One region of the Streptomyces sp. NPDC104096 genome, then DNA from elsewhere that is predicted to be linked to it. Evidence: riboswitches for the same ligand, from Rfam matches in the RefSeq annotation. Region 1 holds a riboswitch; each other region holds the start of a gene.
What was found. Region 1 has a riboswitch for cobalamin ahead of ACZ60B_RS36555 (cobalamin biosynthesis protein). Riboswitches for the same ligand answer to the same signal wherever they lie in the genome.

Region 1 (7,278 bases):
CGCCTCGGCCGGCGTGGGCGCCGTCCACGGCGACGCGCTGGTCACCAAGGTCCTCATCCCGGCCGTCGCGGCCCCGATCGTGGCGGGCGTCGCCTCGATGCTGGCCACCCGCTTCTCCTACACCCTGGGCAAGAAGGCCGACAGCAAGGCCGCCGCGAAGGGCTACCGCACCGGCCAGATCGCCTCGGCCGGCCTGGTCTCCCTGGCCCACGGCACCAACGACGCGCAGAAGACGATGGGCATCATCACCCTCGCCCTGGTCGCCGGCGGCGCCATCGCGCCCGACTCCGACCCGCCGGTCTGGGTCATCCTCTCCGCCGGTCTCGCCATCGCGCTCGGCACCTCCCTGGGCGGCTGGCGCATCATCCACACGATGGGCAAGGGCCTGACCGACCTTCAGCCGCAGCAGGGCTTCGCCGCCCAGACCAGCGCCGCGACGGTCATCCTGGCCTCCTCCCACCTCGGCTTCTCCCTCTCCACCACGCACGCCGTCTCCGGCTCCGTGATGGGCGCGGGCCTCGGCCGCAAGGGCGGAGTCGTGCGCTGGTCCACCGCGACCCGCATGTTCGTCGCCTGGGGCCTGACCCTGCCGGCCGCCGGCCTGGTCGGCGCGCTCGCCGAGTCCGTGACGAACCTGGGCGACTGGGGCACCGCGGCCGTCGCCGTCTTCCTGATCGCCTCCAGCGCCGCGATCTGGAAGGTCTCCCGGCGCGAGACCGTCGACCACAACAGCGTCACCGCCTCCGAGGAGCCGGCCGGCGTGGTGACCCAGGCGATCGCCATGGTGGCCCCGCCCCCCACCGGCACGGTGACCGAGAACCTCACGGCCACCATCCCCTCCCCGGCCGCCGCCCCGATGGTCACCGCCGACCCGGCGACGGCGTCGGTCCCGCCGACCGCCGCCTGAGCCCCGCGCACCCGGTTAAGTAAGGAAGCATCGGTATGAACATCGACTGGGCAGCCCTGGGCTCCGTGTTCGGCGTCAGCCTCGTGGTCACCGTGGGTCTCGTGGCCCTGTTCACCCTCGGCATCATGGGTCTCTCCCGCCAGGAGCGGGCCTCCGCGCAGGGCGGCGGCGCCGCGCTCGCGGTGACGGGCGCCTACGCGTGCTTCGCGGCCTGCGCGGCCGCGGTGGGCTACGGGATCTGGCTGATCGTCGCCTGACCCGCCGCCATCCGGCACACCGTTCGCCAAGGGCGGGAAGAACCCACGGGTTCTTCCCGCCCTTGCCGTTGCCCGCGCTTCCCGTTGCCCGCCCGTCTCGTCGGCCGCGCTTCCCACTCGTCGCCCGCCCATCCCGCCGCCCGCCGTGTGTGGGGCTTCACACACTCCTCCGTCCCAGGTCAAGAGCAGGTTGACGGCCCTTCAGGGCCCGTGGTGGACTTCCGGAGCCATCTACGACGACACAAGAGGAAGCCGGTGCGAATCCGGCGCGGTCCCGCCACTGTGACCGGGGTAGCAATCCCCGGGAGCCAGGAACTCTCGCCGTCGGTCTCGTCGAACCAGGGCGTGGACACCCTGAGTGAGGACATGTCGCCATGCTCGGCTGCCGATTGAGTCTCAGCACCAGGTCACTGCCCGGTACCGCCACGATCGGCTGAGCCGGTGCGTGCCGATCGCGTCTTCGCGTACGGCGCCACCGCGGGCCTCCTGGGCGACCTGTTCCTCGGCGATCCACGCCGCGGGCACCCGGTCGCACTGTTCGGGCGCGCGGCCGCGGCCGTGGAACGGGCGTTGTGGCGGGACCACCGTGGCCAGGGCGCGCTGCACACCGTGGTGTGCGCCGGCGGCGCCGTGGCGCTCGGGGCCGTGGCCGCCCGCGCCGTACGTACCTCCGGCGCCGCCTCCGTGGCCCTCACCGCCGCCGCCACCTGGGCCGTCGTCGGGGGCACCTCGCTCGCCCGGGAGGCCCGCGCCATCGGGCGCGCCCTGGAGGCCGGGGACGTCGCGGGCGCCCGCGCCCGGCTGCCGCATCTGTGCGGCCGGGACCCCCAGGCCCTCGACGCGGACGGCGTAGCGCGGGCGGTCGTCGAGTCGGTCGCCGAGAACACCTCCGACGCCGTCGTCGGCGCGCTGGTGTGGGGAGCCGTCGGCGGGGTGCCGGGACTGATCGGCTTCCGCGCCGTGAACACCCTCGACGCCATGGTCGGCCACAAGTCGCCCCGCTACCGCCGCTACGGATGGGCCTCGGCCCGGCTCGACGACGCCGCGGGCTGGCCGGGGGCCCGCCTCACGGCCGCCCTCGCGGCCCTGGCCGGAGACGATCCGCGCGGCGCCGTACGGGCCTGGCGGGCCGACGCCGCCAGGCATCCCAGTCCCAACGCCGGTCCCGTGGAGGCCTCGTTCGCCGGGTCCCTCGGCGTGCGGCTCGGCGGGACCCTCTCCTACGCCGGACGGGTCGAGCACCGGCCCGTGCTCAACGGTGCCCACGGACGGGCCGTCCGTGCCTCGGACATCGACCGGGCGGTGCGGCTGTCCCGGCGCGTCGGCTGGCTCGCGCTCGGCGTCTGCGCCGCCGCGCGACTCCTCGTGAAGGAACGTGACTGATGAACGGTGGTCTCCTGGTCGCCGGCACCACCTCCGACGCCGGCAAGAGCGTCGTCACCGCGGGGATCTGCCGGTGGCTGGTGCGGCAGGGCGTCAAGGTCGCGCCCTTCAAGGCGCAGAACATGTCCCTCAACTCGTTCGTGACCCGCGAGGGCGCGGAGATCGGGCGGGCCCAGGCGATGCAGGCCCAGGCCTGCCGCGTCGAGCCGACCGCGCTGATGAACCCCGTGCTGCTCAAGCCCGGCGGCGACCGCAGCAGCCAGGTCGTCCTCATGGGCAAGCCGGTGGGCGAGATGACCGCGCGCGGGTTCTTCGGCGGGGTCGCGGGCCCGTCCCCCGGGAACAGGCTGCACGGCGGGCGGCAGGAGGCGCTGCTGGGCACCGTCCTCGACTGCCTCGCCGAGTTGCGGAGCACGTACGACGCGGTGATCTGCGAGGGGGCCGGCAGCCCGGCCGAGATCAACCTGCGCCGGACCGACATCGTGAACATGGGCGTCGCCCGCAACGCGCGACTGCCCGTCCTCGTCGTCGGCGACATCGACCGCGGCGGTGTCTTCGCCTCCTTCTTCGGCACGGTCGCCCTGCTCGCTCCCGAGGACCAGGAGCTGGTCGCCGGGTTCCTCGTCAACAAGTTCCGGGGCGACGTGTCCCTGCTCGAACCCGGGCTCGACATGCTGCACGGCCTCACCGGGCGGCGGACGTACGGCGTGCTGCCCTTCCGGCACGGCCTCGGCATCGACGAGGAGGACGGGCTGCGCGTCTCCCTGCGGGGTGCCGTCCGGGAGTCCGCCGTCACCGCCCCCGTCGGCGAGGACGTCCTGCGGGTCGCCGTCTGCGCGATCCCGCTGATGTCCAACTTCACGGACGTGGACGCGCTCGCCGCCGAACCGGGCGTCGTCGTGCGGTTCGTGGACCGGCCCGAGGAACTCGCCGACGCCGACCTCGTGGTGGTCCCGGGCACCCGCGGGACGGTCAAGGCCCTGGAGTGGCTGCGGCGGCGGGGCCTCGCGGACGCGCTGCTCCGCAGGGCCGCCGAGGGCCGGCCGGTGCTCGGCGTCTGCGGCGGTTTCCAGATCCTCGGCGAGCACATCGAGGACGAGGTGGAGAGCCGCGCGGGGCACGTGGACGGGCTGGGTCTGCTGCCCGTACGGGTGCGGTTCGCCCGTGAGAAGACGCTCACCCGGCCCGTCGGCGAGGCCCTCGGCGAGCACGTCGAGGGGTACGAGATCCATCACGGGGTCGCCGACGTCACCGGCGGCGAGCCGTTCTTCTCCGACGGCGAGGGACACCCCCTCGACGGCTGCCGGGCCGGCGCCGTCTGGGGCACCCACTGGCACGGCTCGCTGGAGTCGGACGGGTTCCGGCGGGCGTTCCTGCGCGAGGTGGCGGCCGCCGCGGGCCGCCGTTTCGTGCCGGCCCCCGACACCTCGTTCGCCGCGCTGCGCGAGGAGCAGCTCGACCTGCTCGGCGACCTGATCGAACAGCACGCGGACACGGACGCGCTGTGGCGGCTCATCGAGTCCGGCGCGCCGCAAGGACTGCCCTTCATCCCCCCGGGAGCGCCCGCATGAGCACAGTGTTGTTGTTGTCGACCGCCGACACCGATCTGCTGGCGGCCCGCGCCTGCGGCGCCCCCTACCGGATCGGCAACCCGACCCGGGTCGACGTCGCCGGGGAGCTGCCCGCGCTGATCAGGGGCGCGGACGTCGCCGTCGTACGGCTGCTGGGCGGGAAGCGGGCCTGGGAGGACGGGCTGGCCGTGCTGAAGGCGTCCGGGATCCCGACCGTGCTGCTGGGCGGGGAGTCCGTGCCGGACGCCGAGCTGATGGCCGAGTCGTCGGTGCCCGCCGGTGTGGTCGCCGAGGCCCTGCGCTATCTCGTGGAGGGCGGCCCCGCGAACCTCACGGAGCTGGCCCGGTTCCTGTCCGACACCGTGCTGCTGACGGGTGAGGGCTTCGACGGGCCGCAGCGGATGCCCGGGTACGGCGTCCACGGCGAGCGTGCCCTCGTCGAGGGCCGGCCCACGGTCGGCGTGCTCTTCTACCGCGCCCACGAACTCAGCGGCAACACCGCCTTCGTGGACACCCTGTGCGAGGCGATCGAGGCGCGGGGAGCCAACGCGCTTCCCGTGTACTGCGGTTCGCTGCGCGACGCCGACCCCGGGCTGTACGGGATCCTCGGCCGGACCGACGCGATCGTCGCCACCGTCCTCGCGGCGGGCGGCACCCACGCCTCACAGGCCTCCGCGGGCGGGGACGAGGAGGCGTGGGACATCGGGGCGCTCGCCGACCTCGACGTGCCCGTCCTCCAGGGCCTGTGTCTCACCTCCTCGCGCGCCGCCTGGAGCGGGTCCGACGCCGCCCTCTCCCCCATGGACGCGGCGATGCAGGTCGCCATCCCGGAGTTCGACGGACGCCTGATCACCGTGCCGTTCTCCTTCAAGGAGCAGGGCCCGGACGAGGTGCCCGTCTACGTCGCCGACCCGGAGCGGGCCGCCCGGGTGGCCGGGATCGCCGTACGGCACGCCCGGCTGAAGTACACCCCGAACGCGCAGAAGAAGCTCGCGCTGGTCTTCACCGCCTACCCCACCAAGCACTCGCGGGTCGGCAACGCGGTGGGGCTGGACACGCCCGCCTCGGCCGTACGGGTCCTGGACGCGCTCAGGGACGCGGGATACGCGGTCGAGGGGCACCCCGACAACGGCGACGAGCTGATCCACCGGCTGATCGCGGCCGGCGGCCACGACGTCGAGTGGCTGACCGAGGAGCAGTTGGCCGCGGCGCCCGCGCGGGTGCCGCTGGCCGACTACCGGGCCTGGTTCGACCGGCTCGACCCCGCGCTCAGGGACGGGATGCTGGAGGCGTGGGGCGAGCCACCGGGCTCGCTGTACGTCGACGGCGACGACATCGTCCTCGCCTCCCTCCGGTTCGGGAACGTCGTCGTGATGATCCAGCCGCCGCGCGGCTTCGGCGAGAACCCGATCGCGATCTACCACGACCCCGACATGCCCCCGTCGCACCACTACCTGGCCGCCTACCGCTGGCTGGAGGCCGCGACATCGGAGGGGGGTTTCGGCGCCGACGCGATCGTCCACATGGGCAAGCACGGCACGATGGAATGGCTGCCGGGCAAGGGACTCGGGCTGAGCGGCGGCTGCGCGCCCGACGCCGTCCTCGGCGAACTCCCCCTGGTCTACCCGTTCATCGTCAACGACCCCGGCGAGGGCACCCAGGCCAAGCGGCGCGGTCACGCCACCGTCGTCGACCACCTCGTACCGCCGATGGCCCGCGCCGACACCTACGGCGACCTGGCCAAGCTGGAGCAACTCCTCGACGAGTACGCGCTCGTGTCCGACCTGGACCCGGCCAAGGCCCCGGCCGTCCGCGCCCAGATCTGGACGCTGGTCAAGGCCGCCGAGCTCCACCACGACCTGCACGTCGACGAGCAGCCGGACGACGGCGACTTCGACGAGTTCGTGATGCACATCGACGGCTACCTCTGCGAGATCAAGGACGTGCAGATCCGCGACGGGCTGCACGTCCTGGGCGGCGGCCCGGAGGCCGAGCCGCGGGTGAACCTCGTGCTCGCCGTGCTGCGCGCCTCGCAGGTGTGGGGCGGTGCGGCGAACGCGCTGCCCGGCCTGCGTGCCGCCCTCGCCGAGCACTTCGGCCTGTTGGAGAAGGAGTTGCTCGCCGAGCCGGGCGCGGCCGTGAAGGTCCCGGTCGAGCTGACCGACCTCGTCGAGGGCCCGGCCCGGACGGCGGCCGACGCGATCGACCTGCTGGAGCAGCTCTGCCGCCGGGCGGCCCTCGGCATGGAGGAGCGCGGCTGGGACCCGGCCGCGGTCCCGGCGCTGGTGCGCGACCTCCTCGGCACCGAACTCCCCGACGCCGTCGCGGTGCTGGAGTTCGCCTGCCGCGAGGTGGTCCCGCGGCTGGCGCGGACGACGGACGAGATCGGGCACATCCTCAAGGCGCTGGACGGCGGTTACGTCCCGGCCGGCCCGTCGGGTTCGCCCACGCGCGGGCTCGTCAACGTCCTGCCGACCGGCCGCAACTTCTACTCCGTCGACCCCAAGGCCATTCCCTCCCGGCTGAGTTGGGAGGTCGGCCAGTCCCTCGCCGACTCCCTCGTCCAGCGGTACCTCCAGGACACGGGCGCCTACCCGACGTCCGTCGGACTGACGGTGTGGGGCACGTCCGCCATGCGCACCCAGGGCGACGACATCGCGGAGATCCTGGCGCTGCTGGGCTGCCGCCCGGTGTGGGACGACGCCTCGCGCCGGGTCACCGGCTTCGAGATCGTGCCCCTGGCGGAACTGGGCCGTCCCCGCATCGACGTCACGGTCCGCATCTCCGGCTTCTTCCGGGACGCGTTCCCGCACGTGGTCGGGCTGATCGACGACGCGGTACGGGCGGTCGCCGAGCTGGACGAACCGGCGGACCGCAACTTCGTCCGCGCGCACGCCGACGAGGACACCGCCGAGCACGGCGACCGGCGGCGCGCCACCTCCCGCATCTTCGGCTCCAAGCCGGGCGCGTACGGCGCCGGCCTGCTGCCGCTGATCGACGCCCGGAACTGGCGCTCGGACGCCGACCTCGCCGAGGTGTACGCCGTCTGGGGCGGCTACGCCTACGGGCGCGGGCTCGACGGACGGGCGGCGCGCGGCGACATGGAGACGGCGTTCAAGCGGATCGCGGTCGCCGCCAAGAACGTGGACACCCGCGAGCA
Region 2 (7,278 bases), on a different contig from region 1:
TGCTGCTGTCCGGCAGGCCGCAGCGGTTGGGGCCGTACGACCATGCGGTGTTCAAGCCGCGCTGGGGTGCCTTCTATCGCACCTGCCTGGAGGAGCTGCTGCGTGAACTCGGTGTGGACACGCTGGTGTTCGCCGGGTGCAACCTGCCCAACTGCCCGCGGGCCAGCATCGTGCAGGCGTCGGAGCGGGACTTCCGGGTCGCGCTGGTGCGGGACGCGGTCTCTCGGGTGACGGACTCGGCCCTGACGGAACTCGCGGGCATCGGCGTCCGGATCCTCGACACCGTCGCACTCGAAGGGCTGCTGGCCGAGCGGACCGCTGACGCGGGCTGACGCCGATCGAGACGGCGGTCATCAGGAAGTTGCCGTCCTGCGGGGCGGGGTGAAGACGTAGAGGTCGAGAATGTCGGAGCAGGGGGCGATGCCGGGGCCGCCGGCCTGGATCCAGGTGGCGATGTCCTCGGTGGCGTCGGGGTCGTTGACGAGGCCGAGCCAGACCGGGCGGGCTCCTGCGGCACGTGCGGCGGCGGAGGGCTGGACGACGAACACGTTGGCGTGTTCGCACACGCCGAGGCAGTCCGAGACGCGTACGGGCACCTGCTCGGTCAGGCGCGCGAGTTGGCGGTCGTGGTCCACGCCGGTGATTTTCGGGGTTCCGCAGCAGCAGTCCCGGCAGACGACGACGCGGCACGGTGCCGGGTCGGCGGAGGTGGGCGCCGGGTCGGCTGGTTCATGGCGCGGTCGAGGCATCGCTCGTCACACTCCTCGTCGGGCGGGATCCGTCCGGGGTGACCGGGCGCAGGTAGCGGATCACGGGGTGGCCGGGGTCGTGGGTGACCTCGGTGCGGACGCCGTAGACCCGTTCGATGAGGTCGGGCGTCAGGACCGCGACCGGGGTGCCCTGCGTGACCGCGCGGCCGTCGCGCAGGACGAGCAGGCGGTCGCAGTACATCGCGGCGAGGTTGAGGTCGTGCAGGGCGATCACGGTGGTGACCGGCAGGCTCGCGACGAGTTCCAGCAGGTCGAGCTGGTGCTGGATGTCGAGGTGGTTGGTGGGTTCGTCGAGGAGGAGTTCTCGGGGTTCCTGGGCGAGCGCGCGGGCGATCTGGGTGCGCTGGCGTTCGCCGCCGGAGAGGGTGTGCCAGGACTGACCGGCCCGGTCGGTCAGTCCGGTGTGCCGCAGGGCCTCGGTGACGGCTTCACGGTCGGCCGTGGTCGGGGGTGTCCAGGCGCGGCGGTGCGGGACACGGCCCAGCGCGACGACCTCGCGGACGGTGAGCTCGGTCTGGGTGTCGGCGTGTTGTTCGACGGTGGCGACTCGGCGGGCGGTGGCGCGGCGGCCGACCTCGGCGAGCGGGCGCCCGTCCAGGGTCACGACTCCGGCGGTGGGGGTGAGGGTCCCGGCCAGCAGTCTCAACAGCGTCGACTTGCCCGATCCGTTGGGGCCGAGCAGGCCGATGGTTTCGCCGGGGCACAGGGCGAGGGTGACGCCGTCGACGACGACCTTGTCGCCGATGCGTCGTACGACGCGGTCCGCGTGCAGGCTGGTCATGTCCTGCTCCGTCCGCGGTAGAGGACGGCGACGAAGGCCGGTACGCCGATCAGGGACGTCACCACGCCCACCGGGACCTCCTGGGGGTCGAGGACGGTACGGGCGAGGGTGTCCACCCACACCAGGAAGACGGCCCCGGTCAGCGCGGCGACGGGCAGCACACGGGTGTGCCCGGAGCCGGTGAGGGCTCGGGTGGCGTGCGGGAGGACCAGGCCGACGAAGCCGATCGCGCCGGCGCAGCTGACCAGGGCGGCGATGAGCAGCGCGGTCGCGCAGAGCAGGACCAGGCGGGTGCGGGCGACGCGGACTCCGAGTCCGGCGGCGGCCTCGTCGCCGAAGGCGAACGCGTCCAGCGTACGGGCGTGCCCGAGGCAGACGACGAGGATCACTGCCAGGACGACGGTGCAGAGCAGCACCTGTCCCCAGTCGGCGCCCGTGAGCGAGCCGAGCAGCCAGAAGAGCACGCCCCGGGTGGTCTCGGCGTCCGCCGAGGTGAGGACGACGAAGGAGGTCAGCGCGGAGAACAGCTGCATGGCCGCGACCCCGGACAGCACCACCCGGTCGGCGCTGGGGCCGAGGGTGTGGCTGAGCAGGAGCACCAGGGCGAAGGAGAGCAGCGCGCCGAGGAAGGCGCCGGCCGACAGGGACACCGCTCCCCCGCCCACGCCGAGCACGACCACGGCGACCGCTCCGGTGGACGCGCCGGAGGAGACCCCGAGCACGAAGGGGTCGGCGAGGGGGTTGCGCAGCAGCGACTGCATGACCGCGCCGCACACGGCGAGTCCCGCTCCGCACACGGCGGCCAGCAGGGTGCGCGGCATCCGCAGGTTCCATACGATGCCGTCGCGCAGCGGCGTCGACGTGCCTTCGCCGAGGCCGAGATGGGCCGCGACGGACGCCCAGACGTCGCCGGTGGAGATGTCGGCGGGGCCGATCGTCACGGCCACGGCGATCGACACGAGCAGCGCGATCAGTCCTCCGCCCGTCAACAGCAGGGAGCGGGCCCTCACCTGGCGAACCCGAAGGCACGCAGACCGGCTGCGACCTGCTCGATCCCCTCGATCGTGCGGATGGTCGGGTTCATCGCCTGCCCGCTCAGCAGGACGTACCGCTTCTTCTTCACGGCGGTCAGACTGCGGGTGGCGGGGTTGGACTCCAGGAAGCGGATCTTGGCCGCGGCGGTCTCGGCGGTCTGCTGCTTGCGGGTCAGGTCGCCGATCACGATGACGTCGGGGTCGCGGTCGGCGACCGTCTCCCAGTTGATCTGGGGCCATTCGTCGTGGGTGTCGGCGAAGGCGTTCTTCGCGCCGACCGCGCGGGTGATGACGCCGGGCGCGCCGCAGCAGCCCGCGAGGTAGGGCGACTGGGAGTTGGCGAACCAGTACATGAGGGAGACGTCCGAGGCGTGCAGTCCGGCGGTGGCCGTGCTCACCCGCTGTCCGAGCGAGGCGACGAGCTTCTCGCCGCGCTCCTCGACGCCGAACGCGCGTGCCAGGTCGCGGATCTCCCCGTGGACGGCGTCGAGGGTGAGCGGTTCGCTGCGCGATCCGTCACCGCCGCTGCCGTTGTCCTTGCCCGCCGAGCAGTCGGACGGCGAGACGTACGTGGGCACGCCCAGCTTCTCGAACTGCTCGCGGGTGGCGACCCCGCCCTTGCCGAGGGTGGAGACGAACGAGGCGGTCACGAAGTCGGGTTCGGCGTCCAGGACCTTCTCGAAGGAGGGGTTGTTGTCGGCGAGGCGCGGCACGGACGCGTCGGCCTTCGCCAGGTCCTTCATGACCGGGTCGGTCCAGGTCGCCGTACCGGCCATGCGGTCGGCGAGACCGAGGGAGAGCAGGATCTCGGTGGTGCCCTGGTTGAGGGAGACGGCTCGCTTCGGCGCCGCCTTCAGGGTGACCTGGTGGCCGCAGTTGTCGAGGGTCACCGGGTAGCCGGCGGCGGAGGTCTTCTCGGCTTTCGCGTCGTCGCCGGCGGAGCCGCAGGCGGTGAGCAGCAGCGCGGACGCGAGGAGGAGCGCCGGGGTGCGGAGAAGTGCGGGGGTACGGAGCACGGGCAAGCCTCTGGGGTCGGGGCTCGTACGCGGAGCCTGGCCTACGGACGTCCCTCCGCGCGGGGGCGCGAAGGTGCCAGCAGGTCTTCGGACTCGGGTTCGTCCGGTCGGGGCGCCTTCCCGGTCTCCCAGTGGCGTCGTGCCCCGCCCGTCCCCCTCACCGCTGCGCGTCAGTTCCGGATTCGCACCGGATTCCCTGGCCTCGGGTGTGGCTCGACTGGCCCGCTGAGGCTATCAAGTCCGTCGTACGGTCAGATCGTGCGATCGGTCACGGGGCAGGGAGCGGAGGTGCTGGTGTTCCGGTCGATCCACAGGGGCCGGCCGAGCGGCGGTACGCCCCGCCGGGGACAGTCGGACGGCGAGGCGTTCACAGACGCGGCAGCCCAGGCCGATGCCCCGGGCCCTCTGGATTTCTTCCGGTAATCAATGTGACGGAAGATAAATCCGTCGCCTATTTTCGGCGGTCGAACATTCGAGCCGTATTCCCCCGAGGACTTGCACGGGTATATCGTACGAGTCCGCTTGAAGATCTATTCCCCTTGGGGGCGGCATGGGGGATTTTTCCTCATTCCTCGATCCGACGCATTTCGATCTCCCGCAGCACGATCCCACGTCCCTCGACGGCCTCGATCAACCCTCCGACCTCGCGCCCTCCCCCACCGGCGATCCGCCGGCGCAGGGCGACGGCTTCCACCCGGCGCAGGCCTCCCCCTACGAGCACACGCCGTACGACCCCCACGACCACCAGGACCCCCACGCCTCCCAGGTCCACTTCGGCGCCGGGGACTGCCCTCACTGCGGAGGCCTCGGACAGTCGCGTTGGATCTCCTCCCAGACCGACGAGCCCTGCTGGTACTGCAACCATTCCGGGGTGGCCCCTTGAGCACCGAGATCGGCGGGTGAGGCCGAAATGGATCCCATATCCGCCGGTGTCCTGGGTGTTCTCGCCCTGGGGCAGGCCGCCGGCCACGTGTTGAACTGGTACAAGAGCAAGCGCGACGGATCGTTCCAGGAACAACAGGAATTCCTCGCCGAAGTACGCGAGAAAGAGGCGCGACGTTCTCACAAGAATCTCCTCGCCAGGGACCGCGCGCTCAGGGAGGACCGGAGGCAGGAGGCGGACACCGCCTACGAGCGCGCACTGCACCGGGACCAGGAAATGGCCGCGCGCCACGAACAGGACGCCCGGATCGCACATGAACACACCCTGGAGCGGGACCGCATCCTCGCCGGCACCCGCGCCCAGGAGGCGACCACGGCACACCGACGCTCCCTGGAGCGGGACCTCTATCTGACCAAGCTGCGCATCGAGGAGGCGGACCTGGCCTTCGACCGTGCCCGGCAACTCGCTGTGGTCCAGTCACAGCTACAGGTGAACACCCAGCGGGAGCTTCAGCGCCTGGCCCGCGAGCAGGCGAACAGCCCCTTCGCGGAAGACATCGAGAAGGTGCGCGAGAAGGTCCTGGAGAAGACGGGCGGCGGCAACCGGCCGGTGCTGATCATCGCCCCGTTCCACTACGAGGACTCCGGGCAGCGCAACGGCACGGCGGAACCCGGTTCGACGCTGGGCATCCGGCAGGCCTGGCTCACCTCCGCCTGGTCTCTCGACGCCGAGCCCTACGCCGGGCTGGTGACCCGTCCGCTGATCTGGCCCGACGCCGATGTGCAGACGATCCGGACCACGCTCCACGACCTGCCCGTGATCCTGGTCCAGGGCCAGGTGCAGGCGAACACCCGCCTGTGGCTCTCGCTGTCCGCGTGGAACCTCGGGGACACCAGCGGGACGAGGGTCGTCGACACCCACTTCCCGCCGATGCTGCTTCCGGGCGCCGAGGCCGGGGAAAAGCCGTCGGCGCTGGAGCGACTCGCCTTCGAGGACCACATCGCCGAACTCGTCACCCTGACCGCGGGCGCCCACGCCGAGTGGTTCCACATCCTCAAGAGCGGCCGCCCGCCACGGCTGCACAACCTGCTGCCCGCCGACCGGGACTCCGACCGCCGCGTGCTGGCCGCGAACAGCGCCGCACTGTACGAGGTGTGCGCCGAGCGAGGCATCGTCAGTCCGGAGCGGGCCAGGCTGACCCAGGCCGTGGTGCTGGCGGAGGGAGGACACGAGGCGCGGGCCGTCGACGTGCTGCGGTCGAGTCTCGCCCTCCTGGGCGGCACGACGGCCAAGGGCGCCCGGGATCCGGAACTGGCCGATCTGCTCAGCAGACTGGTCCATCTCGTCGAGCAGAGGGCCGACCCCGAGGCGAAGCGGCTCTTCGCCACGGCACTGGACGAACTGCGCGAGCAGGCGCTGCTGCACCGATTCGGCTGGGGGGACCTGTGATGAGCGGCAAGCACCGGGTGGTGGCGGCGATCGACTTCGGCACCCACGGGACAGGTTTCGCATGGGCCGTGGTGAACGAGATCAACCGTGACATGACCCAGCGCGAGGTGTTCTTCTTCGACCAGTGGTCCCAGGAACTCGCGTACGCCAAGAACCTCTCCGCCCTGCTGCTGGACCGGGACGGGAACCTGGAGGAGTGGGGTTACGCGGCGGAGGAGATCTGGCACACCGAGGGCTCCGCAACCGGCCGCCGCTATGTCAGCGGCTACAAGATGGCGCTCCAGCGGAATCTGAGCCACGGGGGCAGGGCGCGTATCGGCGGTGGGGACGGTGTGGTCTCCGAGACCGCCGACGACGTGCAGGACCTGATCCGGATGTGCCTGCGACAGGTCTACCGCAAGGCCGTCGCCCTCATCGAACGGGGCGGTATCTACAAGGAGGACGACATCCGGTGGTGTGTCACCGTCCCCGCCATCTGGGACAGTTACACCGCCGACCTGATGTACCAGACGGCCTGCCAGGCGGGGCTGCCCGACGACAGGGAGCGTCTGATCCTGTCGCTGGAGCCCGAGGCGGCCGCCCTGTACTGCATCGTCAAGGGCGAGCAGGCACTCCAGCGCCCCGGACAGATCTTCATGGTGGTCGACGCGGGAGGCGGGACCATCGACATCACCTCCTACCGGGTGGAGAACGGCCGCAAACTCAGCCAACTGGCCACGGCCAACGGAAGCAAGGCCGGATCGAACTACCTCAACCGCTACTTCGTGACCGAGGTCCTGTGTGACCGCTTCGGCCCGTCGTTCATCGACAAGGTCTCCGAGCACCACGCCACGGACCTGTACGAGCTCGTGCGGAAATGGGAGGGGCTCAAGCGGGCGGTGACGGTGACGGGCGCCAAACCCCTCATGCTGCCCCTGACGGCGCAGATGTACGCGCTGGTCTCCCAGGACCCTCCGGCGCTGGCCCGTTTCGAGGAGCGGCAGGGCGGTGTGGTCACGGCCATCGTCATCTCCGCCGAGGAAGTCCGCGATGTCTTCGAGAAGGTCGTCGCGAGCGTCGTCGACGAGGTCCGGGAACAGACGGCGCGGATGCGGACGAACGGCGGCTCCGACGGTGGGGAAATCGCCATTCTCGTGGGCGGGTTCGCCGAGTCCCCGTATCTCCAGGAACGCCTCTCCGCTCACTTCACCGAACAGAGGATGCGGTTGCACATCCCCCCGCGGCCATCGGCGGCCGTGATGGCCGGCGCCACCCATTTCGCGTACGACCCCTCCGTCATCCGGGCCAGAAGGGCACCGCTCACCTACGGTGTGGCGACCTCGATGGCCTTCCGGGAGAAGGCCGA
Region 3 (7,278 bases), on a different contig from region 1:
GCGGCGGCGACCTTCGGGTCGGCCAGGTTGGAGACGTACTTGTCGCCGTCCTTCTTGACCAGCTCGGCGCCCTCGCCGATGGTCAGGCCGACGAAGTGGTACCAGTTCTGGCCCGGCAGGTAGATCGGCTCGGCCTTGGTCTTGGAGCCGATCTGCTTGAGGTCGGCGTAGAACTCGTCACGCGTCTTGGGCAGGTCCTTGATGCCGGCGTCGGCCCAGACCTTCTTGTTGTAGATCACGACGCGGTTGGCGAAGTACCAGGGCGCCGCATACTGCTTGTTCTCGAAGACCGAGGAGTTGTTCAGCGCCGCGGTCCAGTCGGCACCGATGGAGCTCTTGAGGTCGGCGAGCTCGGCCAGGCCGCCGGTCTTGGCGTAGGCGGGCGTCTGGGTGTTGCCGATCTCGAAGACGTCCGGGGGGTTCTCCTCCGACAGCGCCGTGGTCAGCTTCTGCTGGATGCCGTTCCACTGCTGGACCTCGAACTTGACCTTCGCCTGCGTCTTCTTCTCGAAGGCGGCGGCCACGTCCTTCTGCCACTGGTCCGGCGCGGAGCCGTCCATGACCCACACGGTGAGGGTCTGGCCCTTGTTGCCGTCAGCTGCGGCCTTGTCGTCGTCCTTGCCACCGCACGCCGCGACGGAGAAGATCATGCCCGCGATACCGATCGCGGCTACCAGCTTGCGCTTCACGCCACCCTCCTCAGGGATGCCACAAACCCCCTGCCTCCCCGCGGTGACCGTCAACGCCGTACCGCCCGTGGGGCCGGGACTGGACCAATGGTGTAGACCAGTAAGCGGAGCTTGGCCCAGACCAATAGGGCTGTCAAGGGTGTTCGAGCGGGGTCGAGTCGTCCGTTACGTGACCGCGATATGCAGGGACTTTTCATTTCGCAAGGCACCAGAACGGACGCCCCTGTTCCAGTGGACCGCGATCACCTCGTCGAGGCGTTGGACTAGACCAACCAGGGGCTCGACGGTATACAGAAGGGATCACGGAGCGTGCGAGGTCATCCACAGGGGACACCACGCACACGAAGCCGTGCCACGATGTGAGCCGTGGCCGACGGACATGTCGGTCGCTTCGGCAGCGGAAGCCGGGAAGGCGGAGCATGAGCACCGACGTCAGCAGTGCGGAGAACGAGGGTGGGGCGACCGTCCGTACCGCGCGCGTGCCCAAGTACTACCGCCTGAAGAAGCACCTGCTGGACATGACGGAGACCCAGTCGCCCGGCACCCCGGTCCCGCCCGAGCGGACCCTGGCGGCCGAGTTCGACACCTCGCGCACCACCGTCCGCCAGGCGCTCCAGGAACTCGTCGTCGAGGGCCGCCTCGAACGCATCCAGGGCAAGGGCACCTTCGTCGCCAAGCCGAAGGTCTCGCAGGCGCTCCAACTCACCTCGTACACCGAGGACATGCGCGCCCAGGGCCTCGAACCCACCTCGCAGCTCCTGGACATCGGGTACATCACCGCCGACGACAGCCTCGCCGGCCTGCTCGACATCACCGCGGGCGGCCGCGTGCTGCGCATCGAGCGGCTGCGCATGGCCAACGCCGAGCCGATGGCCATCGAGACCACCCACCTGTCCGCCAAGCGCTTCCCCGCGCTGCGCAGGTCGCTGGTGAAGTACACCTCCCTCTACACCGCCCTGGCCGAGGTCTACGACGTCCACCTCGCGGAGGCCGAGGAGACCATCGAGACCTCGCTGGCCACCCCGCGCGAGGCGGGCCTGCTCGGCACCGACGTCGGCCTGCCCATGCTGATGCTGTCCCGGCACTCGCTGGACAAGAACGGCCGGCCGGTGGAGTGGGTGCGCTCGGTCTACCGGGGGGACCGGTACAAGTTCGTCGCGCGGCTGAAGCGCCCGCAGGACTGACCCGGCCGACGGACCAGGAAGGCCCCGGGGCATCGCGCCACCGGGGCTTTCGTGCACCCACCGCGCCTCCGCGGTGAGCGTGTTGTACGAACAAGGGGTTCCGTTCCCGTGACACCGTGATCTAGATTGCCTGCGCGTCATAGGCGATCTACGAGGGGACGGAACGCCACATGTCAGAAGCCCCAGAAGTGACCCGAGAGCCGATGATGACGCCCGTGCGCGCCGTCATCGGCCTCTGCCTCGTCGCGCCCTTCGTGGCGATGCTGTGGGTCGGTTCCTACGCCAAGACGGATCCGACGTTCATCGGGATCCCGTTCTTCTACTGGTACCAGATGCTGTGGGTACTGCTCTCCACGGCACTGACGATGACCGCGTACCAACTGTGGCAGCGCGACCAGCGCGCCCGCGCCGCCCGGAAGGAAGGTGCGTCGCGGTGAAGGACGGGGTCAACGGCGTCGCGCTCGGCGTCTTCATCTTCTTCTTCCTGGCCGTCACGGCCCTGGGCTTCCTGGCCGCGCGCTGGCGCAGGGCCGACAACGAGCACACCCTCGACGAATGGGGTCTGGGCGGCCGCTCCTTCGGCACCTGGATCACCTGGTTCCTGCTCGGCGGCGACCTGTACACGGCGTACACCTTCGTCGCCGTGCCGGCTGCGGTCTACGCGGCGGGTGCCGCGGGCTTCTTCGCGGTGCCGTACACGATCCTGGTCTATCCGCTGATCTTCACCTTCCTGCCCCGGCTGTGGTCGGTGTCCCACAAGCACGGATACGTCACCACGTCGGACTTCGTCCGCGGCCGCTTCGGCTCCAAGAGCCTGTCCCTGGCCGTGGCCGTCACCGGCATCCTGGCCACCATGCCGTACATCGCGCTCCAGCTGGTCGGCATCCAGGCCGTGCTGGACGTGATGGGCGTCGGCGGCGGCGAGAACAGCAACTGGTTCGTGAAGGACCTGCCGCTGCTGATCGCGTTCGCCGTGCTGGCCGCCTACACCTACTCCTCGGGGCTGCGCGCGCCCGCCCTGATCGCGTTCGTGAAGGACACCCTGATCTACATCGTGATCGCGGTGGCCGTCATCTACATCCCGATCAAGCTCGGCGGCTTCGACGAGATCTTCAAGGCGGCCGGAGACAAGTACACGGCGGCCGGTGCGGGCGGGCTCGTACCCCCCGAGGCGGGTCAGTGGACGTACGCCACCCTGGCGCTCGGTTCGGCGCTCGCGCTGTTCATGTACCCGCACTCGATCACGGCGACCCTGTCCAGTCGCAGTCGCGACGTGATCCGCCGCAACACCACGATCCTCCCGCTGTACTCGCTGATGCTGGGCCTGCTCGCCCTGCTCGGCTTCATGGCGATCGCGGCCGGGGTGAAGGTGACCAACGGCCAGCTGGCGATCCCCCAGCTCTTCGAGAACATGTTCCCGGACTGGTTCGCGGGCGTGGCGTTCGCCGCCATCGGCATCGGCGCCCTGGTCCCCGCGGCCATCATGTCGATCGCGGCCGCGAACCTCTTCACCCGCAACATCTACAAGGACTTCATCAGGCCCGACGCGACCCCGAAGCAGGAGACCCAGGTCTCCAAGCTGGTGTCGCTGCTGGTGAAGGTGGGTGCCCTGGTCTTCGTCCTCACCATGGACAAGACGGTCGCGATCAACTTCCAGCTGCTCGGCGGCATCTGGATCCTGCAGACCTTCCCGGCCCTGGTCGGCGGCCTGTTCACCCGCTGGTTCCACCGCTGGGCGCTGCTGGCGGGCTGGGCCGTGGGCATGGTGTACGGCACGCTCGCCGCGTACGGGGTGGCCTCACCGACCCAGAAGCACTTCGGCGGCAGCTCGAAGGAGATCCCCGGCATCGGCGAGATCGGCTACATCGGTCTGACGGCGTTCGTGCTCAACGTGGCCGTCACGGTGGTCCTCACCTTCGTCCTGAAGGCCGCCAAGGCTCCCGAGGGCGTCGACGAGACCAGCCCGCAGGACTACACGGCGGACGCCGGCGACCCGGGCGTACAGGCGGAACTGCCGCCTGCCACGGCCGGATCGGCGCACTGACGCCGGCGCGTCGAGAGCTGCGCGCCGGCACCGGCGCAGGACGCTGAACCACCCTCCGCCGGGTTCACCGGCGGGGCGAGGGGCGGCGGGGCGACAAGGCCCCGCCGCCCCTTCGCGTCCCCGGCCGGTGCCCGGGGGAAGCCCCGTCACGGGCCCGTCCGCGGCCCGCGAGGAGCCCGCCCGCGCCTGCGTCCGGGCCTCCGGCCGCCGTCCGCGGAGAGTCCGACTGACACGCTCCGAAGTCGATGTGACACAACATCTGGGGGTGGCACCGCAGCCCGGCACAAGATGTATGCTCATGCTCGCTGTCGCCGCAGGGGAATCCGGTGCGAATCCGGAACTGTCCCGCAACGGTGTACCTGTGCTTGTCCGCCCCACGGCGGGCATCCACGCGTCCAGTCCGAGGACCTGCCGACCGCGCGCCCGGCCGTCCGGTCCGGGTGCCTTGACGTCCGGGTCTCGCGGAATGGACCGGTGGACGCGACGCCCCGTGCGCTCGTGTGCCGCCCCCTGCCCTCCGCGAGGCCCCCTGCCGAGCGAGGGAGAGCCCCAAGTGACCATCGCGCCAGCCGATCCGGCTTCAGCCACCCCGGCGAGGGAGACCGACGGTCCCGGTGCCGCGCTGCTGCGGACCCTGACCGAGCTGACCTCCGACCTCCCCGACGCCGACCCCGGCCGGGTCGCCGCCGCCGCGCTGCGCGGCCGGTCCGCGCGGGCGGACGAGACGGAGCTGCGCGAGCTGGCCACGGAGGCGGCCGCCGGGCTCATCTCCGACGATCCCGCCTACTCGCGGCTGGCCGCCCGGCTGTTGACCATCAGCATCGCCGCGGAAGCCGCCTCGCAGGGCGTGACGACGTTCACCGAGTCCGTCGCCGTCGGACACCGGGAAGGCCTCATCGCCGACCGCACGGCGGAGTTCACCCGGATCCACGCCGCCCGGCTCGACGCGCTCGTCGACACCGAGGGCGACGACCGGTTCGGCTACTTCGGCCTGCGCACGCTGCACAGCCGCTATCTGCTCAGGCACCCGATCACCCGTCAGGTGATCGAGACGCCCCAGCACTTCATGCTGCGGGTCGCCGCCGGCCTCGCCGAGGACGACACCGTCCGCTCGGTGGACGAGGTCGCCGCGCTCTACCGGCTGATGAGCCGTCTGGACTACCTCCCCTCCTCCCCCACGCTCTTCAACTCCGGTACGCGGCACCCCCAGATGTCGTCCTGCTACCTCCTCGACTCCCCGCTGGACGAGCTGGACTCCCTCTACGACCGCTACCACCAGGTCGCCCGGCTCTCCAAGCACGCCGGCGGCATCGGTCTGTCGTACTCCCGGATCCGTTCGCGCGGTTCGCTGATCCGCGGCACCAACGGGCACTCCAACGGCATCGTCCCGTTCCTCAAGACCCTCGACGCCTCGGTCGCCGCGGTGAACCAGGGCGGCCGGCGCAAGGGCGCGGCCGCGGTCTACCTGGAGACCTGGCACTCCGACATCGAGGAGTTCCTGGAGCTGCGCGACAACACCGGCGAGGACGCCCGCCGCACGCACAACCTCAACCTCGCGCACTGGATCCCGGACGAGTTCATGCGCCGCGTGAACGCCGACGCGCAGTGGTCCCTGTTCTCCCCCTCCGACGTGCCCGAGCTGGTCGACCTGTGGGGCGAGGAGTTCGACGCGGCCTACCGCGCGGCGGAGGCGGCGGGCCTGGCGAAGAGGACGATCCCCGCCCGCGATCTGTACGGCCGCATGATGCGCACCCTCGCGCAGACCGGCAACGGCTGGATGACCTTCAAGGACGCCGCCAACCGCACCGCCAACCAGACGGCCGAGCCGGGGCACGTCGTCCACTCCTCCAACCTCTGCACGGAGATCCTGGAGGTCACGAACGACGGCGAGACGGCGGTCTGCAACCTGGGCTCGGTCAACCTCGGCGCCTTCGTCGTCGACGGTGACATCGACTGGGAGCGGCTGGACGAGACCGTCCGCACCGCCGTGACCTTCCTCGACCGCGTGGTGGACATCAACTTCTACCCCACCGAGCAGGCGGGCCGCTCCAACGCGAAGTGGCGTCCCGTCGGCCTCGGCGCGATGGGTCTCCAGGACGTCTTCTTCAAGCTGCGCCTGCCCTTCGACTCCCCGGAGGCCAGGCGGCTGTCCACCCGTCTCGCCGAGCGGATCATGCTCGCCGCGTACGAGGCCTCCGCCGACCTCGCCGAGCGCAACGGCCCGCTGCCGGCCTGGGAGAAGACCCGTACCGCCCGGGGCGTACTGCACCCCGACCACTACGACGTCGAGCTCACCTGGCCGGAGCGCTGGGCGGCCCTGCGGGAACGCGTCGCCACCACCGGGATGCGCAACTCGCTGCTCCTGGCGATCGCGCCGACCGCCACCATCGCGTCCATCGCGGGCGTGTACGAGTGCATCGAGCCGCAGGTCTCCAACCTGTTCAAGCGCGAGACGCTGTCCGGCGAGTTCCTCCAGGTCAACTCCTACCTGGTGCAGGACCTCAAGGAGCTCGGCGTGTGGGACGCCCGCACCCGGGAGGCGCTGCGCGACTCCAGCGGCTCGGTGCAGGACTTCGCGTGGATCCCGGCCGACGTACGGGCGCTGTACCGCACGGCGTGGGAGATCCCGCAGCGTGGCCTGATCGACATGGCCGCGGCCCGCACCCCGTACCTGGACCAGGCCCAGTCCCTGAACCTGTTCCTGGAGACGCCGACCATCGGCAAGCTCTCCTCGATGTACGCGTACGCCTGGAAGTCGGGCCTGAAGACGACGTACTACCTGCGCTCGCGCCCGGCGACCCGGATCGCGCGGGCCGCCCAGGCGCAGGCCACCGTCCCCGTCCAGCAGGCGGCCGACCCCGACGCCGTCGCCTGCTCCCTTGAGAACCCCGAGTCCTGCGAGGCCTGCCAGTAATGAGTGCCACCCGTAACCAGAACCTCCTCGACCCGGGCTTCGAGCTGACACTGCGTCCGATGCGCTACCCGGACTTCTACGAGCGCTACCGGGACGCCATCAAGAACACCTGGACCGTGGAGGAGGTCGACCTCCACTCGGACGTGTCCGACCTCGCGAAGATGACCCCGGCCGAGCAGCACCTGATCGGCCGTCTGGTCGCGTTCTTCGCGACGGGCGACTCGATCGTGGCGAACAACCTGGTACTGACCCTCTACAAGCACATCAACTCCCCGGAGGCGCGCCTGTATCTGTCGCGCCAGCTGTTCGAGGAGGCCGTGCACGTCCAGTTCTATCTGACGCTGCTGGACACCTACCTGCCCGACCCGGAGGACCGGGCGGCGGCGTTCGACGCCGTGGAGAACATCCCCTCCATCCGCGAGAAGGCCGAGTTCTGCTTCAAGTGGA
Region 4 (7,278 bases), on a different contig from region 1:
ACCGAGCCCGGGTAGCCGAAGCCGGTGGTGGCGGTGAGGTCCCCCGCGGCGGTGCCGAGGGCGAAGGTGGCGAGCACGGCCGCCCAGTAGAACGCCTCGCGACGGCGGGTGCCGACGCTGTGGATGGACAGCGTCCCCTCACTCGCGTACCACAGGACGAAGACCGCGGCCAGCACGACGAGGAAGCCGGGGGTCGAGACGGCGTACGGCACGCCGAGGCCGACGTGCAGCACGTCGGCGGCCATGGTGCCGAACACGCTGACCATGACGACGGCCGTCCAGTAGGCCCAGGCGACGTACCGGCGAAGCACGAACTGCACGGCGAGAGAAGCCATCAGGGCGAGCCCGCCGAGCCCGACCGCGGGGACCGGGCCGAGCAGTCGCGCCAGGAGGTCCGACGCCGTCTCCCCCATGCCGGTGGTCAGCACCTTGATGATCCAGAAGTAGGCGGTCACCTCCGGCACCTTGTTCGCCATCCGGCGTACGGGTATGCGGGGCCGGTCGTCGAGGATGTGCTCTGCGGTCATGATCCGCACCCTGACACCCCGACCCTGAACGCAGCCTGAACGTCCGGCCGCATGAGGATCCGGCCCCGTTCAGGCGGAACTCTCCCCGAGGAGCTCCCGCAGCACCCGCTCCTCGGCCGGGCTCAGCCCGGTCACGAAGTGCTGGAGCGCGGCGATCGGGTCCGGGCCCCGGTCGAGGGCGTCGCGCATCGCCTCGGCGGTCAGTTCGGCCGCGTCGCGCGTGGGCCGATAGGCGCCGCGCCGCCCGTCGGCGTCCCGCAGCACGAGCCCCTTGTCGTACAGACGTCTGAGGATGGTGTGGACGGTGTTGTAGGCGAGGTCGCCGCCGAGCTCCGTCTGGATCTCGGCCGGGGTCCGGGGCAGCTCCGCCGCCCACAGTGCCGCCAGGACCGCACCCTCCAACTCGCCCGCACTGCGCCGTCCGGGTCTCTTGTGTGGGCCGGTGCCAGCCATGTCGGCCACCTTACCGAGACGGACGGATATCTTCTCACCTGCCTTTAACCCTACAAAATGTAGGGTGTGGTGCGACCCTACGGACTGTAGGGGAGTCGATCCCGTGGCGCGCTACGACGAGAGGTGCACGATGGCCGACGGCTCTCCCTTCGTCCGGCACCCCCGAGGACCGGCGTGACCGCGACCGGCCTGCCGGTGCCCACGGGCCGACGCCGGTACTGGCAACTGGGGGTCACGCTCGCGGTACTCCTGGCCGCCTGCGGGGTCCTCGTCTCGCACCGGGACGTCCTCGGCGGCGGGGCCGACCGGCTCGCCGCCGCCGACCGCGCATGGCTGCTGCTCGCGTGCGTCGCCGCCGCGTCGACCTGGGTGTGCGCGGCCGTCGTCCAGCAGGGCGCGGTCGCCGAACGGCTCCCTCGGCGAAGGCTCGTGGCCGCACAGTTCGCCGCGTCCGCCGCCAACCACCTCCTCCCGGCCGGGGCCGGGGCGACCCTGGTCAACCTGCGCTTCCTGAACCGGTGCGGGCTGTCCACGACCCGTTCGGCGACCGCGCTCGCGGTGAAGGCGGCGGCCGGCGGGCTGGTCCGCTGTGTCCTGGGCCTGACCCTGCTGCTGACCTCGCCGGACACCGTACGGGTGCCGACGCGGGTGCCGCACGGGCTGGTGCTGCTGCTGCCGGTGGCGGCCGGGGCCGTGGTGTGGGCCGTCGCGGCGAGCGCCCGGCTGCGGCGTGCCGTGGGCCGGGCTCTCGCCGAGGTGCGGGAGGTGCACCGGTGCCGGGCGCGGGCCTGGGCGCTGTGGGGCGGCTCGGCCGCGTTCGCGCTGCTGCACGCCGGGGTGGTCGTCGCCGTCGTCCACGCGCTCGGCCTCGGGCTGTCCACGGGCCATGTGGTCATGGCGTACCTCGTGGCCAGCGGTGCGGCGGCGCTGCTGCCCACGCCCGGCGGTCTCGGTTCCCTGGACGCCGCGCTCGCGCTGGCTCTCACCGCGGACGGGGCGCCGGGGCGGGCGGCGATCTCGGCCGTCCTCGGCTACCGCCTGCTCACCGCGTGGCTGCCGATGGTTCCCGGCCTGCTGGTCCTGCTCCTGCTCGCGCGGCGCTCGGCGCTCTGAGGACACCCGGTCGCCCGGCACGGGAACGCCTCGTTCCCCCTGATCGTCTACAGTGTCGTAGACCGACTACAGGTTTGTAGTCGGTCGCTGTGGTCGCGCCGGACTCCGGCCGGATTCCTCAGGTCCGGTCGTCCGGCCGACCACGGGGCGCCAAGGGAAGGACTCATACCGATGACCACACCGATGACGACACGGATGGATCTGCTGCCACGGCCCGCCGCCGGGACGGAGGCCGGTCGATGACCGGCGCTTTCGGCGGCGCGTCGATGGACGGCTCCGCCTACCGGGAGGTGGTCGGTCTCGCGGGGCGCTCGCCCGGATGGCTGGACACCGCGGTGTCGGCGTGGTCGACGTACGGACTGGCCGTGTTCGCCGTCCTGATGGTCGTCGGCTGGTGGCGGGCCCGGCGCACGGGGGCCGCGCGGACGGTGACGGCCCTGGCCGTGCCGGTGGTCGCGGTGCTGGCCTACGGCGTGGACTCCCTGCTGAAGCTGCTGGTGCGCGAGAGCCGGCCGTGTCTGGCGCTGCACGTGCGCACCCTGGAGACGTGTCCGGCACCGGGTGACTGGTCGTTCCCCAGCAATCACACGGTGATCGCCGCCGCGTGCGCCGTGGCTCTGTTCTCCGTCTCGCGCCGGCTGGGCGCCGTGGCGGTCGTGGCCGCGCTGGCGATGGGCGTGTCCCGGGTCTGGGTCGGCGTGCACTATCCGCACGACGTGGTCGCGGGATTCCTCGTGGGCGGGCTCGTCGCCCACGGCCTCATGACCCTGGTGCGGCACCGGGCGAGCACGCTGGCGCGCCTGCTGACCGCCACTCCGCTGCGCCCGCTGCTGCCGGCCTCCTGACGCGGGGTCACCGCGCGACGGAGCGCGGGATCGCCCCTGCCGACGCGCTATTGGCCCTCCATACGACACACGGTACTGTCGTTCTGATACGACGACGGGATCACGGAAGCCGGTGGGAATCCGGCACGGTCGCGCCACTGTGGACGATGCCTCCTCGACGGGGCGCATCGCGAGTCAGACCCGGGGCCGTCGTCCTGTGCACCACCGAGATGGGACGCGAACTCCCAGAGGAGGCCCTGCCATGGCGCAGCACGTCGCTCAGCCGACCGCCACCACCCCCGTCGTCACCGGCAAACTGCCGCTGAAGGACATTGCCCCCTGGGCGGTCTTCTTCGGCATTCTGATGCTGGTCCTGCTGTACTTCGTCGGCGCCGAGCAGGGCGCCACCTCCGTCGTCTCCGGCGAGGACGTCCACGAGTGGGTGCACGACGCCCGCCACCTGCTCGGCTTCCCCTGCCACTGACGAGGGGCGCCGAACTCCCGTGAACTCCGCAACAGTGAGAAACCTGCTCGTGCGGGGCATGCTCGCCGGCCTCGGGGCCGGCGTGCTCGCCCTGATCGTCGCCTACTTCCTCGGTGAGCCGAGCGTGGACAGCGCGATCGGCCTCGAGGAGGCGCACGCGCACGCCCACGAGCACGAGGTCGAACTCGTCTCCCGCAGCCTCCAGTCCACCGCGGGCCTCGCCACCGGTGTGCTGGTCTACGGAGTGGCGTTCGGCGGCATCGCCGCCCTCGCCTTCTGCTTCGCCCTCGGGCGCGTCGGCCGCTTCAGCCCCCGCGCCACCGCGCTGCTGCTGTCGGGGACCGCGCTGCTTGCCGTCTACGTCGTGCCGTTCCTGAAGTACCCCGCCAACCCGCCGGCGGTCGGCGAAGCCGACACCATCGGCAGGCGCACCACGCTGTACTTCCTGATGATGGTGCTCAGCGTGCTCCTCGCGGTCGCCGCGGTGATCGCGGGCAAGCGGCTCGCGCCGAGACTGGGCACCTGGTACGCCACCGTCGTCGCCGTCCTCGGCTTCATCGCCGTGATCGGCCTGGCGTACGCGTTCCTGCCCGTCGTCAACGAGGTCCCGGCCGACTTCCCGGCCACCCTGCTGTGGCGGTTCCGGCTCTCCGCCCTCGCCATTCAGGCCACGCTGTGGGCGGGTTTCGGTCTCGTCTTCGGCGAACTGACCGAGAGGCTGCTGCACCCGAAGCCCGCACGGGCCGCCGCGGGTTCGGCGGTGGCCGCCCCGTAGCGACCCCGTCGTCACGCCGAGAGGGCCCGCGGAACCATCCGCGGGCCCTCTCGGCGTCGGCCGGGGCGGTCCCCGCGGTCAGTCCTCCGTACTGCCCGTCGTCGGTCCGAGCGGCCCGCCGAGCCGGAGGTTCCAGCGGTGCGCACGCCCGGTGAGCTCGGTCGCCGTCAGCGGCGGCACGTCGAGGCGCCAGAAGGCGGCCTCGGGAGCCGCCAGCGCGTGGATCACCGCGGCCCGTACGACCTCCGGCTCCACCACGGCCAGCACTCTGCCGTCGCTTCCCGCCGACGTCTCCAGCCAACGGGCGACCCGCTCGCACACCTCCCGCACCGACTCCCCGCCGTGCGGGGCGGCCCCCGGGTCGGACAGCCAGCGCGCCAGCTCCTGCGGCTCCGCGGCGGCGACCTCGTCGAGGGTCAGGCCACGCCACCGCCCCATGTCCCCGCCCGCGAGCGCCGGTTCCCCGGCCGCGTCGAGACCCAGCTCCGCGGCCGTCCGGCGGCAGCGCACGCTCGGTGAGGCGAGGACACGCACGGCGGACGGCAGGGAACCGGCCGCCGCCCGGGCCCGCGCGGCACCGAGGTCGTCGATCGGGTCACCGTCGTCGAAACGAGCCCGGCGCAGCGACGAACTCGTCGCGGGCGTGATGAAGGTGACACGGCTCGTCACGTGGTCGCTCCTCCCGTGCGGATCCCCGGCTGCCGGTCCGGGGCCATGAGGGTATCCGGCCCGGCGCGACGGCCGTCGACGCCGACCGTCGCGGTGAGCTGCCGCGCGCTGCCCGCTGCCCGCCAGTGCCCTCGGTCACCACCATTGCCGACCGCTACGCACCTCGCTATGTTAATCGGAAATCACATCCGTACGACAAGGTTCATCGCGCATTGATCGTGCAACTGGCAAGTCTGCGACCGAACTTGTAACCATCCGGCCCAGCAGGGAAGCAGGTAAGTCAATGGAGAACCTCAGCAGGCGCAAGGCTCTGTCACTCGGTGTCGCACTCGGCCTCGTGGGTGTGGCCGGCCCCGCCCGGGCCTGGGCGTCGACGGGCCCGGTGTCCGCGACCGCCGCCGGAACCGGTCCGGAGTGGATCTGGGACAGCCTGGCGGACCCTCTGATGGCTTCGATGCTCGACAACGGGCACGTGCCGGCGATCAACACGGCGTGGGCGTCGTGGGTGAACAACAACGACCCGCTGCCCGGCGGCGTACCGGCCGAATTCGCCGCGTACCTGCGGCAGGTCAACGTGCTGCCCTCCTGGGCCGACCCCGCCAAGCTGGCCCGTGCCGCCGACTTCAACCGGCGCAGGGACACGTACCTGTTCATGCTGTACGGCCTCGGCAGCGGAATCATGAGCACCGTGATCCCGCGCGAGGCGAGGAGCGTCTACTGGTCCGCGGGCGGCGCCAACATGCAGGACCGCGCCGCCAAGACGTTCACGTTCGGCTACGACCTGTCCCAGTTGGGAGCCTTCCAGCCGACGGGGCAGTTCGTCGTCACCGCCAACAAGACGCGCGTGGTGCACGCCGCGGTGCGTCACCTGCTGCCGCAGTCGCCGCACTGGAAGGCGGTCACCGACGAGACCACCCCGATCAGCGCCGCCGACATCCTGGTCACCTTCCACAGCCTGGGCACCTACGTGCACCGCAAGCTGCTCGACTGGAAGATCCCGTTCCCGGCCGCGGACCAGGAGGCCTTCCTGCACTCGTGGCAGGTCGCCGTCCATCTGCTCGGGGTGCCGGACGAGCACATCCCCCAGACCTGGGCGGCCGCCGAAGCGCAGTCGGCGCAGGTGCTCACCCCGATCCTCACCCCGACCACGGAGGGCATCGCGCTCGCCGAGGACCTGCTGGGCCTGACCGCACAGATCGACCTCGGCGTCACCCGCGGGTTCCTGAACGAGTTCGTACGCTACGTCCTCAGCGACCAGGTCGGCGACTGGCTGGGGCTGACCCGCGACTACGCCTCGGCGGCCCTGATCCGTACCGCGTGGCCGGCGTACATCCTCTTCCGTGAGGGGCTGTCGCCCGTCATGCCCGGCACCTTCTACCTGTTCGACCAGTTCATCCGCGCCCTGGCCATGCTGTTCCTCAACAAGGGCGCCTCCGGGACCACCACGCCCATCACGATCCCCACCGCGAACCGGGCGGCCTGAGCCGTCGATCCGGTCGGTCCCACCGCCTCCCGCCCCGTCGGCAGCCGGGCCGAGGGGCGGGAGGCGGTGGGGTTCACAGACCCAGCGCGCCCACGACCAGGGCGGTCACGGCCTCACGATGCCCGGGGCTGTCCCGCCACCGCAGTCTGCGTCCCGCCTCGACCACCACACCGAACCCCGCGTGCACCAGCACCCGGGCCTGGCGCGGGTCCAGTTCCGGACGGACCAGCCTCAACTGCTGCTCCCAGACGGCGATGTGTTCCCGCTGCGCGAGGACCAGGGGCCGCCGCAGCTCGGCCGGCAGGCCGGCGAGTTCCGCCTCGGCGACGCTGTTGAGCTCGGTGCACTCGAAGCAGTAGGCCACATAGGTCGCCGCCAGGGCGACCACGGCCTCGTGCGGGCCGGTCACCTCCCGCAGACTCTGCTCCACCCCCTGGGCCAGCACCCCCGCCGCCTGGAGGCAGGCGGCGGCCAGGATGTCGATCTTGCCGGGGTAGTGGCGGTAGAGCGCGGACGGGGTCAGCCCCACGGCCTCCGCGATCTGTCCGTTGGTGACGTTGGCGAATCCGTCCCGGGCGAACAGCGGGACGGAGGCCGCGAGTATCTCCGCGCGACGGGTGCGCGGCACCGGCCGGGCGGGCAGCTCGACGGGGTGCGCCCCCGGCCGGCCCGCCGCCGGATCCGTCGCGGCCACGCGCAGCGCGGACGCCAGGAGCAGGTCCTCGGCCCGGCGCGCGGCGATGGAGGTGTGATGCATCGTGATGGACCCGATCGCGCCGAGGGCCGCCATGGCCCGCAGACGCTCGTCGGCCAGTGGGTGCTCGCGCTGCACGGCCTGCTCGACCCGCTCGACGAGGCGGCCGAACTTCGCCGCGAGACGTCGGCGGTCGTCGCGGTCGAGGTACCGGGCCTCCCAGCGGTACACGCCGCCCGACGCGCGATGGGCGACG

Region 2: another riboswitch for cobalamin. It lies ahead of ACZ60B_RS21250 (ABC transporter substrate-binding protein); the one in region 1 lies ahead of ACZ60B_RS36555 (cobalamin biosynthesis protein).
Region 3: another riboswitch for cobalamin. It lies ahead of ACZ60B_RS05410 (ribonucleoside-diphosphate reductase subunit alpha); the one in region 1 lies ahead of ACZ60B_RS36555 (cobalamin biosynthesis protein).
Region 4: another riboswitch for cobalamin. It lies ahead of ACZ60B_RS13295 (CbtB domain-containing protein); the one in region 1 lies ahead of ACZ60B_RS36555 (cobalamin biosynthesis protein).

Annotation. Positions count from the first base shown of each region.
Region 1 is NZ_JBVJMD010000061.1:22,576-29,853, reverse strand. It holds gene ACZ60B_RS36565 (inorganic phosphate transporter) at 1-907, shown strand, start outside; gene ACZ60B_RS36560 (hypothetical protein) at 943-1,164, shown strand; cobalamin riboswitch at 1,359-1,504, shown strand; gene ACZ60B_RS36555 (cobalamin biosynthesis protein) at 1,606-2,547, shown strand; gene ACZ60B_RS36550 (cobyric acid synthase) at 2,547-4,118, shown strand; gene cobN (cobaltochelatase subunit CobN) at 4,115-7,278, shown strand, end outside.
Region 2 is NZ_JBVJMD010000020.1:22,641-29,918, forward strand. It holds gene ACZ60B_RS21230 (cysteine hydrolase family protein) at 1-332, shown strand, start outside; gene ACZ60B_RS21235 ((2Fe-2S) ferredoxin domain-containing protein) at 354-749, opposite strand; gene ACZ60B_RS21240 (ABC transporter ATP-binding protein) at 730-1,551, opposite strand; gene ACZ60B_RS21245 (FecCD family ABC transporter permease) at 1,548-2,561, opposite strand; gene ACZ60B_RS21250 (ABC transporter substrate-binding protein) at 2,558-3,601, opposite strand; cobalamin riboswitch at 3,663-3,838, opposite strand; partial or broken gene ACZ60B_RS21255 (short-chain fatty acyl-CoA regulator family protein) at 3,853-4,003, opposite strand; gene ACZ60B_RS21260 (hypothetical protein) at 4,152-4,484, shown strand; gene ACZ60B_RS21265 (hypothetical protein) at 4,512-5,933, shown strand; gene ACZ60B_RS21270 (Hsp70 family protein) at 5,933-7,278, shown strand, end outside.
Region 3 is NZ_JBVJMD010000003.1:207,619-214,896, reverse strand. It holds gene ACZ60B_RS05430 (extracellular solute-binding protein) at 1-689, opposite strand, end outside; gene ACZ60B_RS05425 (GntR family transcriptional regulator) at 1,109-1,873, shown strand; gene ACZ60B_RS05420 (DUF3311 domain-containing protein) at 2,044-2,310, shown strand; gene mctP (monocarboxylate uptake permease MctP) at 2,307-3,917, shown strand; cobalamin riboswitch at 4,204-4,347, shown strand; gene ACZ60B_RS05410 (ribonucleoside-diphosphate reductase subunit alpha) at 4,471-6,831, shown strand; gene ACZ60B_RS05405 (ribonucleotide-diphosphate reductase subunit beta) at 6,831-7,278, shown strand, end outside.
Region 4 is NZ_JBVJMD010000009.1:188,539-195,816, forward strand. It holds gene ACZ60B_RS13275 (COG4705 family protein) at 1-527, opposite strand, end outside; gene ACZ60B_RS13280 (BlaI/MecI/CopY family transcriptional regulator) at 597-980, opposite strand; gene ACZ60B_RS13285 (lysylphosphatidylglycerol synthase domain-containing protein) at 1,155-2,093, shown strand; gene ACZ60B_RS13290 (phosphatase PAP2 family protein) at 2,333-2,938, shown strand; cobalamin riboswitch at 2,991-3,143, shown strand; gene ACZ60B_RS13295 (CbtB domain-containing protein) at 3,180-3,401, shown strand; gene ACZ60B_RS13300 (CbtA family protein) at 3,421-4,176, shown strand; gene ACZ60B_RS13305 (histidine phosphatase family protein) at 4,255-4,845, opposite strand; gene ACZ60B_RS13310 (oxygenase MpaB family protein) at 5,129-6,328, shown strand; gene ACZ60B_RS13315 (TetR/AcrR family transcriptional regulator) at 6,402-7,278, opposite strand, start outside.